DNA from 2 places in the Synechococcus sp. PROS-9-1 genome. Region 1 is predicted to be linked to the other one. Evidence: predicted binding sites of a transcription regulator. Region 1 holds the regulator's gene; the other holds the start of a gene.
The links. The regulator NtcA, encoded in region 1, controls nitrogen genes in cyanobacteria. The targets are predictions, from matches to a motif close to GTANCNNNNGNTAC.

Region 1 (7,228 bases):
CATCTACTCGCGTCCAACCATGAGGGGTGGGCGTCAGATCCCTATCGCTCCCATTGGACCTGGTGCGGCTTACAGCCCCTTGCGCACTGGTCACCGTTGCTGCGCTTGCCTCGAGGGCATTGGTCCAGCGGTGGGCAGATCCTTCCTCAGCAGGCGGCCCCTTCAGGCGGTGTTTGGGTGCAACTTCCTTGTAGCGAAGGCGTTTGCGCGCTGCCGCTGCAGCGCAGCCTTGAGCCACTGGGGTCGGCCTTGCCCGTTCGTCATCCCGTGAATGTGGAGGTTTTGTCGTCAGGAGTGTGGAGGCTGAGCAATGGGCTGGTGTCTGCGGATGTGAGCGCCCATGGACTGGTTCAGCTGCGCGACGGGAATGGGGTGCCACAGCTCAGCGAACCCATGCGATTGCTGCGTTTCTCCGATCGAGGGGAGTTCTGGGACGCTTGGGATCTTGCCGCTGATTACCGCCAACATCCGCTGCCGATGGCTGCAAGCTGGTCGGCAGAATTGGTGGAGTCGGGCCCTCTGGCCGCACGGATTGTGCTGCGCACGGTTGCTGGATTGAGCAAGGTGCGTTTGGACCTCATGCTGCAGGCCGATTCGCCCTGGCTCGAGGCCCAGCTCAGCGTCCATTGGCAGCAGACCCATGAATTGCTGAGGTTGGAATTGCCGTTGAAGAGCCCTGCTGTGCGTTGGGCTGCCGATACGAGTGGTGGAGTGATCGAGCGACCAGCAGAAGCGATTACTCCTTTTGAACAAGAGCGTTGGGAATTGCCTGTGATTTCATGGCTGGCTGCCGAAGCAGAAGCTCCCGGGGGTGGGATGGCTGTCTTGCTGGATGGTCCTCAGGGTGTCGATGCCAGCGCCAACCACCTGGGAGTGTCCCTGCTTCGAGGCCCAACCTGGCCAGACCCTTCAGCCGATCACGGATGGCACAGGCATCGGTTGGCCTTCATGCCAGCCCTGCTCGGTTGGAACCGCAGTGGTGTAGCCCAGGCGGCGATTCGATTCAGGGAGCCAGGATGGATGGGTCCTCGTGGGCTGGATCAGCCTTGGCAAGGGCTTCCCGCCTTGCCCATCGGTCTGGTGCCGATTTCAATCCGATCAGCGCAGGGTGACGGGCTCAGCGATAACGCGGTTAAAATTGAGTTGCTTAATCCCGGACCAGCTCGTCAGCGTTGGCTGCCTGGGAGCGATTGGAGGCTGAGCTGCGCCAAGTCCAACTCCCGAAGGACCTTCTGGGAGGTGCACCCTGGCGAGCTCATCACATTGGTCTTGGAGAGCGTTCAATCCTCGTGATCATCGAACGGATCGTCGAGGTTTTTGGATGGAGGGCCAAAGGCTGTGTACACCCCCAATCCTGTTAACCCAAGCAGGGCTGCCAGCACGGCAATCGCCACTGACATGGCCGGGGACGAACTTTCCATCACAACTCTCCACAGGATCGACGCCTTTACGGGTCGGAGCCCCTACAGTATCGAGACTTAATTCCACCCGAGACTTCAGCGCTGCCATGGCTCAACGCACTCGTCTGGGCGATTTGCTCCGCCCCCTGAATTCGGAATACGGCAAGGTTGTCCCTGGCTGGGGAACGACACCGGTAATGGGCATTTTTATGGCCCTGTTCCTTGTGTTCCTGCTGATCATTCTTCAGCTGTACAACAAGTCACTGATCCTTGAAGGAATCAATGTCAACTGGAATGGCTTAGGTCTCGGCTGACATCAGGTCATGAATGTTTTCGGCATTGGACTGCCAGAGATGGCCGTCATCGCGGCGGTCGCTCTCTTGGTGTTTGGACCTAAACGGCTCCCTGAGTTCGGCCGTACCCTTGGAAAAACACTGAAGGGGTTTCAGTCGGCTTCCAAGGAATTTGAACGCGAAATTAATAAGGCTATGGCTGAACCTGAACCCGTAGCGGATCAGGACAAAGCTTTAGAAGCATCAGCTGAAACTGTTGTCTCTCCAGTGGTTGCGCCAAAATCAGAGCCAACATCCCCTTCCGATTGAGTCGATGAATCGCGGTGATCTCCGCTTAGTGGTGGGGTTGGGGAACCCAGGCAACCGCTACGCCAACACACGACATAACGTTGGCTTCATGGTCTTGGAACGTCTGGCTTCTCGGGAGGGTGGCGGCTTCCGTTCCATTCCCAAGCTCCAAGGTCAGCTTGCTGATCTGGGTGCTGGGGACAAGCGATTGCGGTTGTTGATGCCCCAAACCTTCATGAACGACAGCGGGCGCTCGATTCGGTCTGCATTGGATTGGTTTGGGTTTGAGCTGCATCAGCTCTTGGTCCTCGTCGACGATATGGATCTGCCGCTTGGACGTTTACGTTTGCGGGCCCGCGGGTCTGCTGGTGGCCATAACGGCCTTAAAAGCACCATTCAGCATCTCGGCACGCAGGATTTTGCGCGTCTGCGGATTGGAATCGGTGCACCCGGACAAAATCCCAGTGAGCGCAAGGCACGAACGGTGTCGCACGTGCTGGGAAGTTTCAGTCGTGATGAGGAGCTCCTTCTCGACAAGGTTCTGTTGGAGGTCGTTGATGGTTTGGAGAGGATTCAGCGGCAAGGTCTCGATCTGGCAGGGAATCACATCAATGGGCTTCAGCTGGCTCCCACCAGCACTGAGGCGTGATGGCAGCGCTACCCGTTACTACCGCCCATCTGCGGGTTCAACGCCAGAGTTTTGCGGATCAATGTTTGGAAGGAGACGTCCGGGCCGGAGGCTTCAATTGGCAGTTCAGCTGGTTTTTTGATCGTGGTGAGCTGAGTGTGGAGCCCTCTCTGGGGCGAGCTTTGATTCAAGACGCGCTCCTGCGTTTTCTTGTGAAATCTGACTATGACCTTGAGCCGGGAGGGGACTACACCTTCACGGTGAGGGCCCGGTTTTGAGGGGATCGGGACCTGGCCATTGCAAAGGCCGATCTAAATAATCTTCGAGGATCACGAGTGCGGCGATGGCGTCGAGATCGCCATATGGGATGCGCAGGCCCGCAGGAAGCAAGCGTTTCCAGCCCCGTGAAGGCCATAACTGCCAGTAACGCTCTCGGGCTCGCAGGGTGGTCCCGGTTTCGTCCACGACGCGGACCTTCAGGCTTGAGGGAAGTTGTTGTTGCCAGATCGTGCTGCTGGTGCCATCACCGATCACCAGCTCATCAATCTGAGCTGACGTCCCCTGAGCCTCCTCCATCCAGGCGCGAAGCTGCTCAAGGACCTCAGTGCTGGGGATCACCCTGCCTTGAAGCACGGTGTTCGTGGCGGTGTCTGCTAGCAGCAACCCACATTTGCTTCGACCGGGATCCAGGGCTACGACGCGTTTCATTGGCTGAGGCGCAACTGAATGGCGATCGGATCTGCCGTTTCGCTGCGCCGTAAAGCGACCGCTTCCAGCGCAGTGAGTCCTCCGTTGCGGTCGATCAGCTCTTGGCCAAGCGCATTGATGGCACTGCCATCAAATTGCAGGCCCTTGCTGAGAGAACCGCGTCTTTGCACCTCGGCCAAGGTGGAGGCAAGGAGAAGGTTCAGTCGGTTGCGTACGGCTTCTGGGTCACGTTCATTGCTCGCGAGGGTGGTGCGGGCTAACACCTCACCCTCCCTGGTTACCGTGACATTGGGGCGCACTTCAGGGAAGGCGTACACAACGGTTTCGCCAAGGAGCACATTGGCTGCTGAGCGGATGTTCACAACCCAGGTTCCAGGTTTGCGAATCGTTTGCTCCAAGCGCTGGATATCGGGTCGAGGAACCAGCAGGAGCTGGCGCTCAACCGGTTGGCCAGGAAGCACTTTTTGATAGGCCTGAAGATTGGCGTCTCGCAGTAGCTGATCAATGACCGCTTTTGCCTGATCGGGGCGTTCGAGCTTCAGGGTCGCGGTGGCAAGTGGCTGACCGCTGCTAATGGCGACGTTTCCGCGCCGCAGCGCTAAGAGAGAGTCTTCCAGTTGATTGAGTTCCTTCTCGCCACTACGAATTTGCGAGCGCACGGCCGAGAGTTCCTGCTCGGTGCGTTGGATCTCAACATCTTTCGCATCCACGTCTTGGCTCAATCGCTGCCGCTCCTCTTCTAAGGATCGGGTTTGTTCCTGGAGGGGCTTGAGGGTGCGACGCAGTTCTGCCGCTCGCTGTTGGGCCGTTGTGAGCTCTTTGCCGGCTTGCTTCTGAGCGCGTTTGCTTGTTTTGAGGTCGGCGCGACTGCTCCGCAATTTGGATTCGAGAGCATTGAGTTCAAACAGGCCGACCCTCAGCTGCCGACTCACCAACAGCAAGAGTCCAAGGGAAAGCGCACTAATCAGGCTGCCCGTTAACACCGTAATCACCACTGCCGTGCGCTTCGGACGCAGTCCAAGCAAGCTCAGCCGAGCTTTCCCTACGCGAGAGCCAAGGCGGTCTCCCAGAGTGGAGAGCACGCCTCCAAGCACAAGCAAAGCGAGAAGTAGAAACCAACCGGTCACGGAGAATGAAGGATCAGAGTTCGGACGTGAGCTCCATCTTCACCTGAATGGTCAGCTGAACCGTTTGGCTAGAGCGATTGGATCGAGAACAGTGATCTTTTTGCGATCGATATCGACAAGGCTCGATGACTTGAGGTCCCCAAGGAGACGAGTGATTGTCACGCGTGTGGAACCGATGGCCTCGGCGATGGCTTGGTGTGAAAGGCGTAGGTCGATGGTGATGCCACGTTGACCAGGCACGCCGAAATCTCGACACAGCACCAGCAGAAAACTCACCAGCCGAGATGACATGTCCCGATGGGTGAGGGTTTCGATCATCGTTTCGGTCTGAAGAATCCTGCTGGACAGACCCTGCAACAACAGCAAGCCAACACTGGTGTCAGCTTCGATAGCCTGCCGAACAGATGTGGCTGGAGCCGTCACCATCTCCACTCTTGTGAAAGCGATTGAGTGGTAGAAGCGATCAGAGCGGTGACCTGTTAGTAACGACAGAACCCCAAACAAACTGTTTTCACGTAACAAGGCAACAGTGATTTCCTCTCCAGATTCGTAAACCCTGGAGAGGCGGACGGCACCTCGTCGAATGAGATAGACCTTTTCAGCAGGGTCGCCAGGGAAAAAGATGGTTTTCCCACGCTCCACCATCTCGGTATTGGCACCATCGAGTCCCCGAATAACGTCTTGAAGGGTGCGGCTGGCTGGAACCGAGGGGCTTCCGAAGTTCGAGCCCACCGGGCGAATTGTTGGTGGTGCGTAGCGGCTGAAGCCGCGGCTGACCTCGCCCATGGTCCCTACTCGTACTTCGGGATGCTATGGATCAGCCCCTCCTGCTCATGTAGCAAGGAACACGAAACTCCGCATTTTCACCTAGCGGAGAGCGCCGTTCTTTGATCGTTCATGATCTGCTTCAGGCCAGGCTCGGCTAGGTCAAGAAGGGCATTGAGCTGGTCACGGCTAAAAGGAGCTCCTTCCGCAGTGCCCTGCAGCTCCAGCAAATGCCCTTCTTCGTTCATCACGATGTTGAGATCCACATCGGCTTGGCTGTCTTCGCTGTAGTCGAGATCGAGAAGGGGGCGATTGTGGATCACGCCAACGGAGACGGCGGCCACCTGGGATTGGACAGGGTTGGTGTTGAGGACCCCTTGTTGAACAAGACGCTCACAGGCGCGTTGAAGCGCGACCCAAGATCCGCTGATCGCAGCGGTGCGGGTGCCTGCATCCGCCTGAATCACATCGCAATCGATTCTCAACGTGTTTTCGCCGAGAGCTTCCATGTTGATGGCTGCGCGCAGGCTGCGGCCGATTAGGCGCTGAATCTCTTGGGTGCGTCCGCTCAATTTGAGCAGTTCTCTGTTTTGACGCTCCGGAGTTGATCCAGGCAGGAGTCGGTATTCGGCGCTGAGCCACCCCTTGCCTTGATCTTTGCGCCAGCGAGGCACCCCTTCTTGATGACAAACGCTGCAAAGAACAGCGGTGCGTCCGCTGTGGATGATCACTGAACTCAGGGCAAATCCCATGGGATCCCAGCTGATCGAGAAGGGGCGAAGGTCGCCCGGCTGACGTCCGTCATTGCGAGAGGTATCGGTCATAAGCCCAGGGTGCGGAGGTGCTTTGAGCCTGCCAGTTGGCTTGGCACACCATGGATGGTGTTAAAACACTTGTGCATTCGATTTTCACCGCTAGATTCATCCACATCCGGATTTGCCGGACCTCGGCGAATGTGATGACCATCAGCCTCAGCCCTCTCCATCATTCCCGTGAGCCGCGCACTGGTGACCACAGGACTCTCGAGCAAGCAGGGCTTCGAAGACTTCCCTCAGTAGAGGCTCGTCCACCCCTGCGTTTGGTAGCTCCAGAAGGGCAGCTCCAGGTGCATACCGCCTCATTTCGGGGGAGCTTTTCTGGTGTGCTGAGCCAGGCGCTGCGGACGGCAGGCCTGGGTAGCAATGTCTTGATCGCCCAGTTCCTCAAGGGTGGTGTGGGCCAAGGGCCCGAGAGCCGCCTCACCCTGTGCGATCGACTTCGATGGTTGAGGCCTTCCGTGACGGAATGCCTTTCAGAGGAAGCTTCTAGCCGCGATGATGAGGTCAAGGAGGCTGTTCAGTCGGTCTGGGAGATCTGCAAAACCCATCTCTTGGAAGGCACGTTGGACCAACTCGTGCTGGATGAGATTGGCTTGGCGATCGAGCTGGGCTATCTGAGCCATGAGGATGTCTTGTCGGTGTTGGAGCAAAGGCCATCAGCCATGGATGTGATCGTGACGGGGCCGGCGATCCCTGCAGAGATGATGGAGATGGCTGATCAAGTCACGGAATTGCGTAGAGGTTTCTAATGCTGAAGAACGATCGCTGGATTACGGATCAGGCTGATGCAGGGATGCTCGAGCCTTTCCAAAATGGATTAGTGCGCCATCTAGATCCGGATCAACGGAAAAGTCCGGTTCTTAGTTTTGGCTGCTCTTCTTATGGGTACGACTTGAGGCTTTCGCCTAAGGAGTTTTTGATTTTTCGCCATGTTCCTGGCACGATCATGAATCCCAAGCGATTCAACCCTGACAACCTTGAATCAACCCCCATTCATCATGACGAGGATGGGGACTATTTCATCCTTCCGGCGCATTCGTATGGCCTCGGTGTTGCCCTCGAAAAGATGCGAGTGCCACCCAACATCACGGTCATTTGTCTTGGCAAGAGCACCTATGCCCGTTTAGGCATCATTGTGAATACGACTCCGGCAGAGGCTGGCTGGGAAGGTCATCTCACCTTGGAATTTAGTAATAGTTCT
Region 2 (7,228 bases), 1.1 Mb from region 1:
GGTGAGTGGTTTGACCCTGAATCGTGCCTCGATTTTCCCAAAGGAGGCAGTGCGGCCGTGGTGGATGCTCTCGTGTGTGGCCTCGAGGCTCACGGCGGCAGCTTGCGGCTAGGTGCAAGGGTGAGTCAGGTGTTGCTCGATGGTGATCGGGCCATCGGAGTGCAACTCAGTAACGGCGAGACCCTTTACGCCGATGTGGTGGTGAGCAATACGGATGCCTGGGGTACGGCGGCTCTTTTACCCGAGACGGCTGCGAAGGCTTGGAGTCAGGAACGACTGTCCACACCTGCTTGTCATTCGTTTCTGCATCTTCACCTTGGCTTTGATGCGACTGGTCTTGAGGACCTACCGATTCATACGGTTTGGGTCGGAGATTGGGAACGTGGGATCGATGCTGATCGCAATGCTGTGGTGGTGTCGATTCCATCTGTGCTCGATCCCTCGATGGCACCGGAGGGCCATCATGTGCTGCATGCCTATACCCCTGCCAACGAACCCTGGTCAGAGTGGGCCGATCTCAAGAGGGGAACGGCGGATTATCAGGAGAAACGCGGACAACGCTGTCAGGTGTTTTGGGATGTATTGGAGCAACGCATCCCCGATCTGCGCAGTCGTTGCCAAGTAGTAATGGAGGGGACTCCTCTTACCCACCGTCATTACCTATCCACCCATCAAGGAAGTTATGGGCCTGCTTTGTCAGCAGCGAAGGGGCTGTTCCCTGGGGTCACCACTCCCATTCAGGGATTGCTGCAGTGTGGATCGAGTTGTTTTCCTGGAATTGGAATTCCACCTGTTGCTGCGAGTGGTGCGATGGCAGCTCATGCAATCACAGGTCGTAAGGCTCAGCGGGACTTGCTTCGCAGGCTAGAGCTGTAAGCATTTTATTTGTAATCCTGAAAAGATCAGTTTTTCAATGGTAAGGAATGATTTAAGTGATAAGCAAGTTAATTGCTAAATGGCTTATTCTTGATTCACTTTAATCTAGGAAGATTAATAATGCAAATGTGATTTAAGATTTATTGCTTTGATTGGCATGGAATATTTTAATTTTATTGCATCATTGGCTAGGCGTAGAAAGCTGAGCTTCTTTTCAAGTATTTTCTTGCCTTGTTGATAATTAGCCAATACTTTTACGTGCGACCACTGCAAAAAATGGGTCGCCTTTCCCACCCACTATTCCCATCAACCCAGCGGATTTTGTTTCTTCAGCAAACACCCGTACGTCAGACCAGCCATTGGCTTGCAGCACTGTGCCCACGTAGTCGAGATGCTGTTTGTCGTCGTTATCAGTCCACACTTGTGGTGCCTTTGTAAAAAACATCCGATTTGAGAACGCAACGATGGCTGTGCCATTGGGCCTCGTGACGCGAAGCATTTCCGCTGCGACATTTTCGGGTTGTGTCCAGTACTGCCATGCAGCAACGGCAAGACAGGCATCAACGGATGCATCCTTTAAGGGGATGGTGGGCTCCAGGTTCATGTCTTGGACGTAGTGGCTGTCGAGCCGTGGGTTGGCTACGAGTTCCGCCTCATTCATGCCATGGCCAATCACGCGCTCGTAATGGACTTCTTCTGGCAAGTGACTCACCCAAGACGATCCCAGGTCAAGCACAACAGCTCCAGACGGAATGTGCTCTCTGTAAAAACTGGTGAGACGTGTCCTAAAGCCTTCGTCTAAATGCTGGACGAAGCGAGGTTCTGAATAAAAAACGCGATCAGGCTCGCGGTCGAGCTTGTATCGCTGGTCTTCAGTAAGAATTTGAACTGCCATGAACGCATTTTGGCGAGTTTGTTGGCTGCCCTGCGAGCACGAAGTCCTCACTCATCTGGTGGAAGCTGTTGCCAACCGCTGGTCCAAAGCTCTTGGTTCTTGAGTTCGTTCCAGTTGATGCGTAGACGAACGCTTGAATCAAGCACTGCTTCCAGTTCCACCCATCGCGATTGTCCTTTGCCGCCCTGAAGGATCAGGCGAAAATGCCGGAAGCCCTCCTGGGGCATCACGCTTGTCCAGGCTTTAGCAATAGTCCAGCTCATGTTTAAGGTATGGAGATTTTCCTTGAAAAGTTTTAATTCTGGCTGGTCGATTGTGAGTCTCAGTATTGGTAGGCCATCAAACTATTTTGATTCTCAGGAGCGTAAGTCGTGAGATTCCCTATAAAATTCAATTGTTTCGATTGTAAGACGGTCAATTCTGTGGGGAATCTGCTTGAGCTTATGATCAATTGAATTGAATCGGCGCATTGGCAAAATTAGCAGAAACAGGCGTTAAAAGTCTCCAGCAATTCAATACAGCAGGAGATGGTCGAATTGTCGCATTCCATAAATCTGTTTTGAACGGATTGATTAGGAGATTTGGCCTTTCGACGTATCAACTTCTATGGCTTTCATTTTTAAAGGGAATCGTGCTCACCATGATTGCGATCTGTGTTTACTATGAGCTTCGTTGAGACTGTATTATTATCGCATCTTTAGTTTCTAGGATACATTGTCTTTATGTTGTTCAATTCTGAACGGTTAACTTATTGATCTTGGTGGCTTTTACCCATGCGGCAATTGCTTCAAGGTCAGTGCGATTAGGAATACAAAGGCATCCACTTCCTGGATTGCAATGATGGATGCCGAGTCCGCTTCGCTCTGTTTTGAATTGTGGCTGAAGGTTCAACCAGATGTCTGTTCCCCATGGCTCTGGCTGCCCAAGTAGATAATCTCCGATTGGTAGAGCTGCTCCATTCCCTGGACTCCAACGTCGATCAGCCGTTGGCTTGGTGTTGTATCCGCTGATGGCAGACCATCGGGCAAGGCGTTCGCTCCCTTGAAACAATTCAACCACCCATGGGCCGTTGCTGGTAAGACGCCTAGCTTTGAGCGAAAAGCTATCTTGATTTCCCTGTAGGAGGGCAGGATTTGGACCTGTTTGGCCAGGATCAAGCTGTTTTGTTTTTTCTGTCTTGCTGCGTTGGGTGTCATGTTCGCTTGTGGACTGCTTTGCCGAATTTCCTGGCTCACAGCTCATGATCAACAGCAAGGATGCTGCCAAGAACAGCCCTTTGATGACGTGAAGCATTGCTTTGAAATGCATAGCTTTTCTCGTGGTTGCTCTTTGCTGTGATCTGAAAAAATCAATGTTTCCTTGTCAAGCTTCGATGCTTGTTAGTCAGTGACTTTGGATTATTTGAGCTTTAGCAAATCATAGCTTATCATGTAAAAACTATCTTTGATTCAGCTTTTTGTTCGCCTTTTGTTGTCGATCTGACTGATTTCTTTTCCCGCATTGGCTATTTAGAATGGCTGTTTTGGGCCTAAGTGTTGCATGATCTCTTGCTAACCAATGGCTTTTGGTTGATACCGGTTTTTTGGCTGTGAACGAGAGGTCTTGCTACCCATGAGTGGTGATCTTTTTTACTGATATGAAGCGTTTGGTTCGTTTTGGTGTTGTGGTGTCTGGGGTAGCCACTCTTTCATCTCTGCACTTTTAAACGGGTCCTGCAATGGTCTCTGCTAAAACCATTGCTCGTGCTCAGGGCGTGTGCCGATTGATGAGTGGCGGTGCTGTCGAATTTCAGGGTCATTGCCTGAGTCAACAAAAGGTCAATGCTGGCAACACCGTGTTGGTGATCAAGCTTGAAAATGGCTCCACCTATCGCTTTCGCGGACCTTCCAAGGAGGCTCTGCAAATTGAAACATCCTCTGGCTTGCACAACGCCCAATTTCGTGATGGTGGGACTAGAAATGTTTTTGCATGGAACGATCGAGGTCAAGCGCAGCGCCTTGCAGTTCGTTTAGAAACCGCGCACGATCCGAGTCCTCGCTATGACAATCCTTCTTCAACGAGTACGGGGTCTGCAATCGGAGCGTTTGCAGGAGCTTTAATCGGAAGTTTGATTCAAGGTCACTCTGGCCATGGCGGTGGAAATCAGCGCCAGCATGCAGAGTCAACCTGTCTTCGCGCGGTCTCAAATCAGGTTGGGCGCAGCCGTGATTCCCTTCAGATCGTTGGGACTGAAAGGTATAAGGGTGGTTTTTCCGTACGTGTCAATGTTCCTCGAGCAAAGGCTCCCTGGCTTTGCCGTGTGAATGGTGAAGGTCATGTGGTGCAAGTGGAGCACACCCATCCCAATGGCTTTCTTTGATCCTGATTTGTGTCTTTGTATCGTGATGAACGACGATCTGCTTGACCAATCACTATGTTTATGCAGTAGCAACCGCTACGCATTGCATCGTTCACCTCGTTTTTGCGAGGCGCAGACCAGCCCAAGCCAAGGAACGGGGACTTGGGCTTTCTCGGAGAACATCATGAGCACTCTTCTTTATAGAGGCCAGTCCTACGCAGCCCATCAGCCTTCTGCTGCTAAATCCTGTGTGGAGCTAACCTATCGCCACGAGCATTACAACACTTGTCGTGAACAGGTCAGGGCTGAAATGCAACAGCATCCAGTTTTGAGTTATCGGGGCGTTCGTTACTCCAAGTAACCAAGCTCCCACACCCATTATTTTGAGTGGTTTAGTTTGTTGCCCGGTTGCTTCTGCAATCGGGCTTTTATTTGGAATGTTCAGATAAATTTAGTTGTTATTTATCCCAGATACTCTTGCAGTTTGCTTTTTTATATTGTGCTTTTGCTTTGCGGTAGCTTTTGTTTTGCTCTGATAGTTCCTTGCTGGCCTCTTTTGTGGCTTCACCATCGTCATTGCTTGAGATGATATAGCGATTGATGCTCATTTTTGAGCCAAGGCTATTCATGATTCTTGTGAGTAGCTCACACTCTGTTGTTGCTTGGCTTTGGCCTGCATGCAAGCTCATAAGGGTCAGTATTGCTGCAGCTATTGAGGTTCTCATGGTTTGATGCGTCAGTTTTGACGTTGATGATGATGCGTTGCTGTTCGGTTCACCTTAGATCTCCCTTATCATCAATTTCAAAATTATTCTATTAACGCTTTCACATGAGTCAGCGAATGATTGCGATTTCTGGGGCCTCTGGAAAAACAGGGTTTCGAATTGCAGAGGAGTTAATGGCTTATGGAGACCGTCCGCGTTTGTTGTTGAGATCTGAGTCGGTGATTCCCGATACCCTCTCCAAGGCTGAGCAAGTTCGGCTCAGCTTGCAAGATCCAAGCGCTTTGGATTCAGCCTTAAAGGGTGTGGATGCCTTAGTGATTGCAACGGGTGCTAGGCCTTCGATTGATTTGTTAGGCCCGATGCGGGTTGATGCTTGGGGCGTGCGCTCTCAGGTGGAAAGCTGTCTGAGAGTTGGGGTGTCCAGGGTGATTCTCGTGAGCTCTCTATGTGCGGGTCGTTGGCGACACCCCCTGAACTTGTTTGGTCTGATTCTTGTCTGGAAACGAATTGGAGAGCAAGCGTTAGAGCACAGCGGTCTGGATTGGACGGTCATTAGGCCAGGCGGTCTTAGCGAAAGAGAGCCATCACTGAAGGAAGAGGGGGTGTATTGGTCAGGTCCTAATCAACAGGAGAAGGATTCCATCCCAAGGCGTCTGGTTGCCCGTTGTTGCGTAGAGGCGTTGAATACCCCGGCCTCGATTGGAAGGATTCTTGAAGTGACAAGCAGTGCGTCTCGACCAGTGATCTCACTTTCCGATGCATTATTGAGTATTGATTCCTAGGGACCAGCTCCTGTGGATATGCGATAAATCCATCGTCAGGGTTTGATCTCTGTTCATTGCAATCAAGTTGAAAAGATGGGCCGCCACCCGTCTTTTTTAATGGCTTTTGATTTCAGCGGTAACTATTTTATGTCCAGCGAACAGGGTCTTTGGAGAAATGGTGGAGACATGAATCGGTTTCATTCCCAAGTAAGTCGCGGCTAATCGTGAGACAGATTGCATTGAGAGGCAATGCAAATGTGCTTCCATCTCCGTCGAATGGACCTTCAACGTAGGCACCAATGCGTTCGGCCATTAAAAAGCCCAGGAACAATGTGATCCCTGTGATGCTCCCGACGACAGATGTTCCATCCATCTTGAAGTTCAGCAGGAGCTGAAACCCAAAGATCCAGCTCAGCATGCGTACAAAGACGTCGTAACTTGCGGGCAATGGGGTATTCCTAATTCTCTCCAGGCCGCCGATGGCATCAACGGTGGCATTTGCGACGTTCATTAATTGTTCCCGGCCACGAGCGTCGATGCTTTTATTCTCATATAGCTTGCGAATTTCGCTCGCTCTTGCCTGCCCTAATTGCCTTAATGTTGTCGTTGGCTCCAACCCCAGATTCTCCAAGAGATAGTCTTGGAAGCGCCTTAGATCATAATGATAAAAATTCCTCAACTGAAAATTGAGTTGCCACGCCATGGCAACTTGATAGCGTATTAAATTCCGTCCGTGTGTACTCACTAATTGTTCTTCTGGAAGCAGACTCGTAAGGATGTCGGACCAATTGCGGCTGTGGTTAACGATTGCTCCCCATAATTGCCGCGCTTCCCACCAACGGCCAATCGCCTGAGTATTTCTAAAACCTATAAAGATCGAAACCGTGATTCCCATAATGGAGACCACGCTGCCGCTTTGTTGCCAATTTGTAGGCACGGTTTCACTCAAGATCAGAGTGCCGACGACTGCCAGTAGCAGTAGGTCGTAGCGCATGCGCCACAGCAACATCAATAAAACAACGACATAGTCCCGTCGAGCTGTACGCGGTGGCTCTCCGTAGGTCCCAGACTTAATCGTCATGGCGTTTCCAACGATTCGCTTTGACACAATCCCGCGGCCCTTGGCGCTTCACAAGCATGACCCTATTTGCTGATTCCCAGCACTCAGACGTTGATCTTGCTGTGATTGGAGCTGGTCTTGCCGGCACTGGTCTTGCTGCTTCGCTTCGCCAACGTGGTTATGACGGCACAATTCTGCTGTTAGAGGCTGGTCGTGGTCCGGGCGGTCGAGCGGCTTCGCGGCGACGACGTGATGATTTGCTCTGGCGGCTCGACCATGGAGCACCTTGTTTCAGCTTCAGCCAACCACCGCAGGGTTGTCTCGCTGAATTGTGGAATTCTCTTCTTGAGCAGGGGGTTGTCCAGTCCGACCGAGGACTTGTTGTTGGGCTAAGTGAGACGGGTTGCCTTGTTGACCCGCCGGATCATCCACTGCTCCAGGGTCCACGTTTTCGTGGTGTGCCAACCATGGCATCCGTGCCGGAGGCTTTGCTGCAGCTTGCAGGTTCAAAAACGCAAGGGGCGTTTGGAGAACGAATCAGTAGCTTGCGCAGGGAAAATGGATGGTGGT

Region 2: a site for NtcA is predicted at 4,196-4,209, ahead of SynPROS91_RS07505 (DUF4278 domain-containing protein). Genes of this name have one in related genera too.

Annotation. Positions count from the first base shown of each region.
Region 1 is NZ_CP047961.1:320,079-327,306, forward strand. Features, by position in the region: gene SynPROS91_RS01520 (alpha-mannosidase) at 1-1,293, shown strand, start outside; gene psbN (photosystem II reaction center protein PsbN) at 1,281-1,421, opposite strand; gene psbH (photosystem II reaction center phosphoprotein PsbH) at 1,508-1,714, shown strand; gene SynPROS91_RS01535 (TatA/E family twin arginine-targeting protein translocase) at 1,724-2,002, shown strand; gene pth (aminoacyl-tRNA hydrolase) at 2,007-2,630, shown strand; gene SynPROS91_RS01545 (DUF3146 family protein) at 2,630-2,887, shown strand; gene SynPROS91_RS01550 (Holliday junction resolvase RuvX) at 2,865-3,317, opposite strand; gene SynPROS91_RS01555 (DUF3084 domain-containing protein) at 3,314-4,444, opposite strand; gene ntcA (global nitrogen regulator NtcA) at 4,496-5,230, opposite strand; gene rph (ribonuclease PH) at 5,308-6,033, opposite strand; gene SynPROS91_RS01570 (cob(I)yrinic acid a,c-diamide adenosyltransferase) at 6,168-6,776, shown strand; gene dcd (dCTP deaminase) at 6,776-7,228, shown strand, end outside.
Region 2 is NZ_CP047961.1:1,397,556-1,404,783, reverse strand. Features, by position in the region: gene SynPROS91_RS07530 (NAD(P)/FAD-dependent oxidoreductase) at 1-876, shown strand, start outside; gene SynPROS91_RS07525 (class I SAM-dependent methyltransferase) at 1,118-1,771, opposite strand; gene SynPROS91_RS07520 (TIGR02450 family Trp-rich protein) at 1,819-2,034, opposite strand; gene SynPROS91_RS07515 (hypothetical protein) at 2,501-3,037, opposite strand; gene SynPROS91_RS07510 (hypothetical protein) at 3,489-4,130, shown strand; gene SynPROS91_RS07505 (DUF4278 domain-containing protein) at 4,294-4,470, shown strand; gene SynPROS91_RS07500 (hypothetical protein) at 4,568-4,834, opposite strand; gene SynPROS91_RS07495 (SDR family oxidoreductase) at 4,939-5,616, shown strand; gene SynPROS91_RS07490 (bestrophin family ion channel) at 5,744-6,679, opposite strand; gene SynPROS91_RS07485 (FAD/NAD(P)-binding protein) at 6,736-7,228, shown strand, end outside.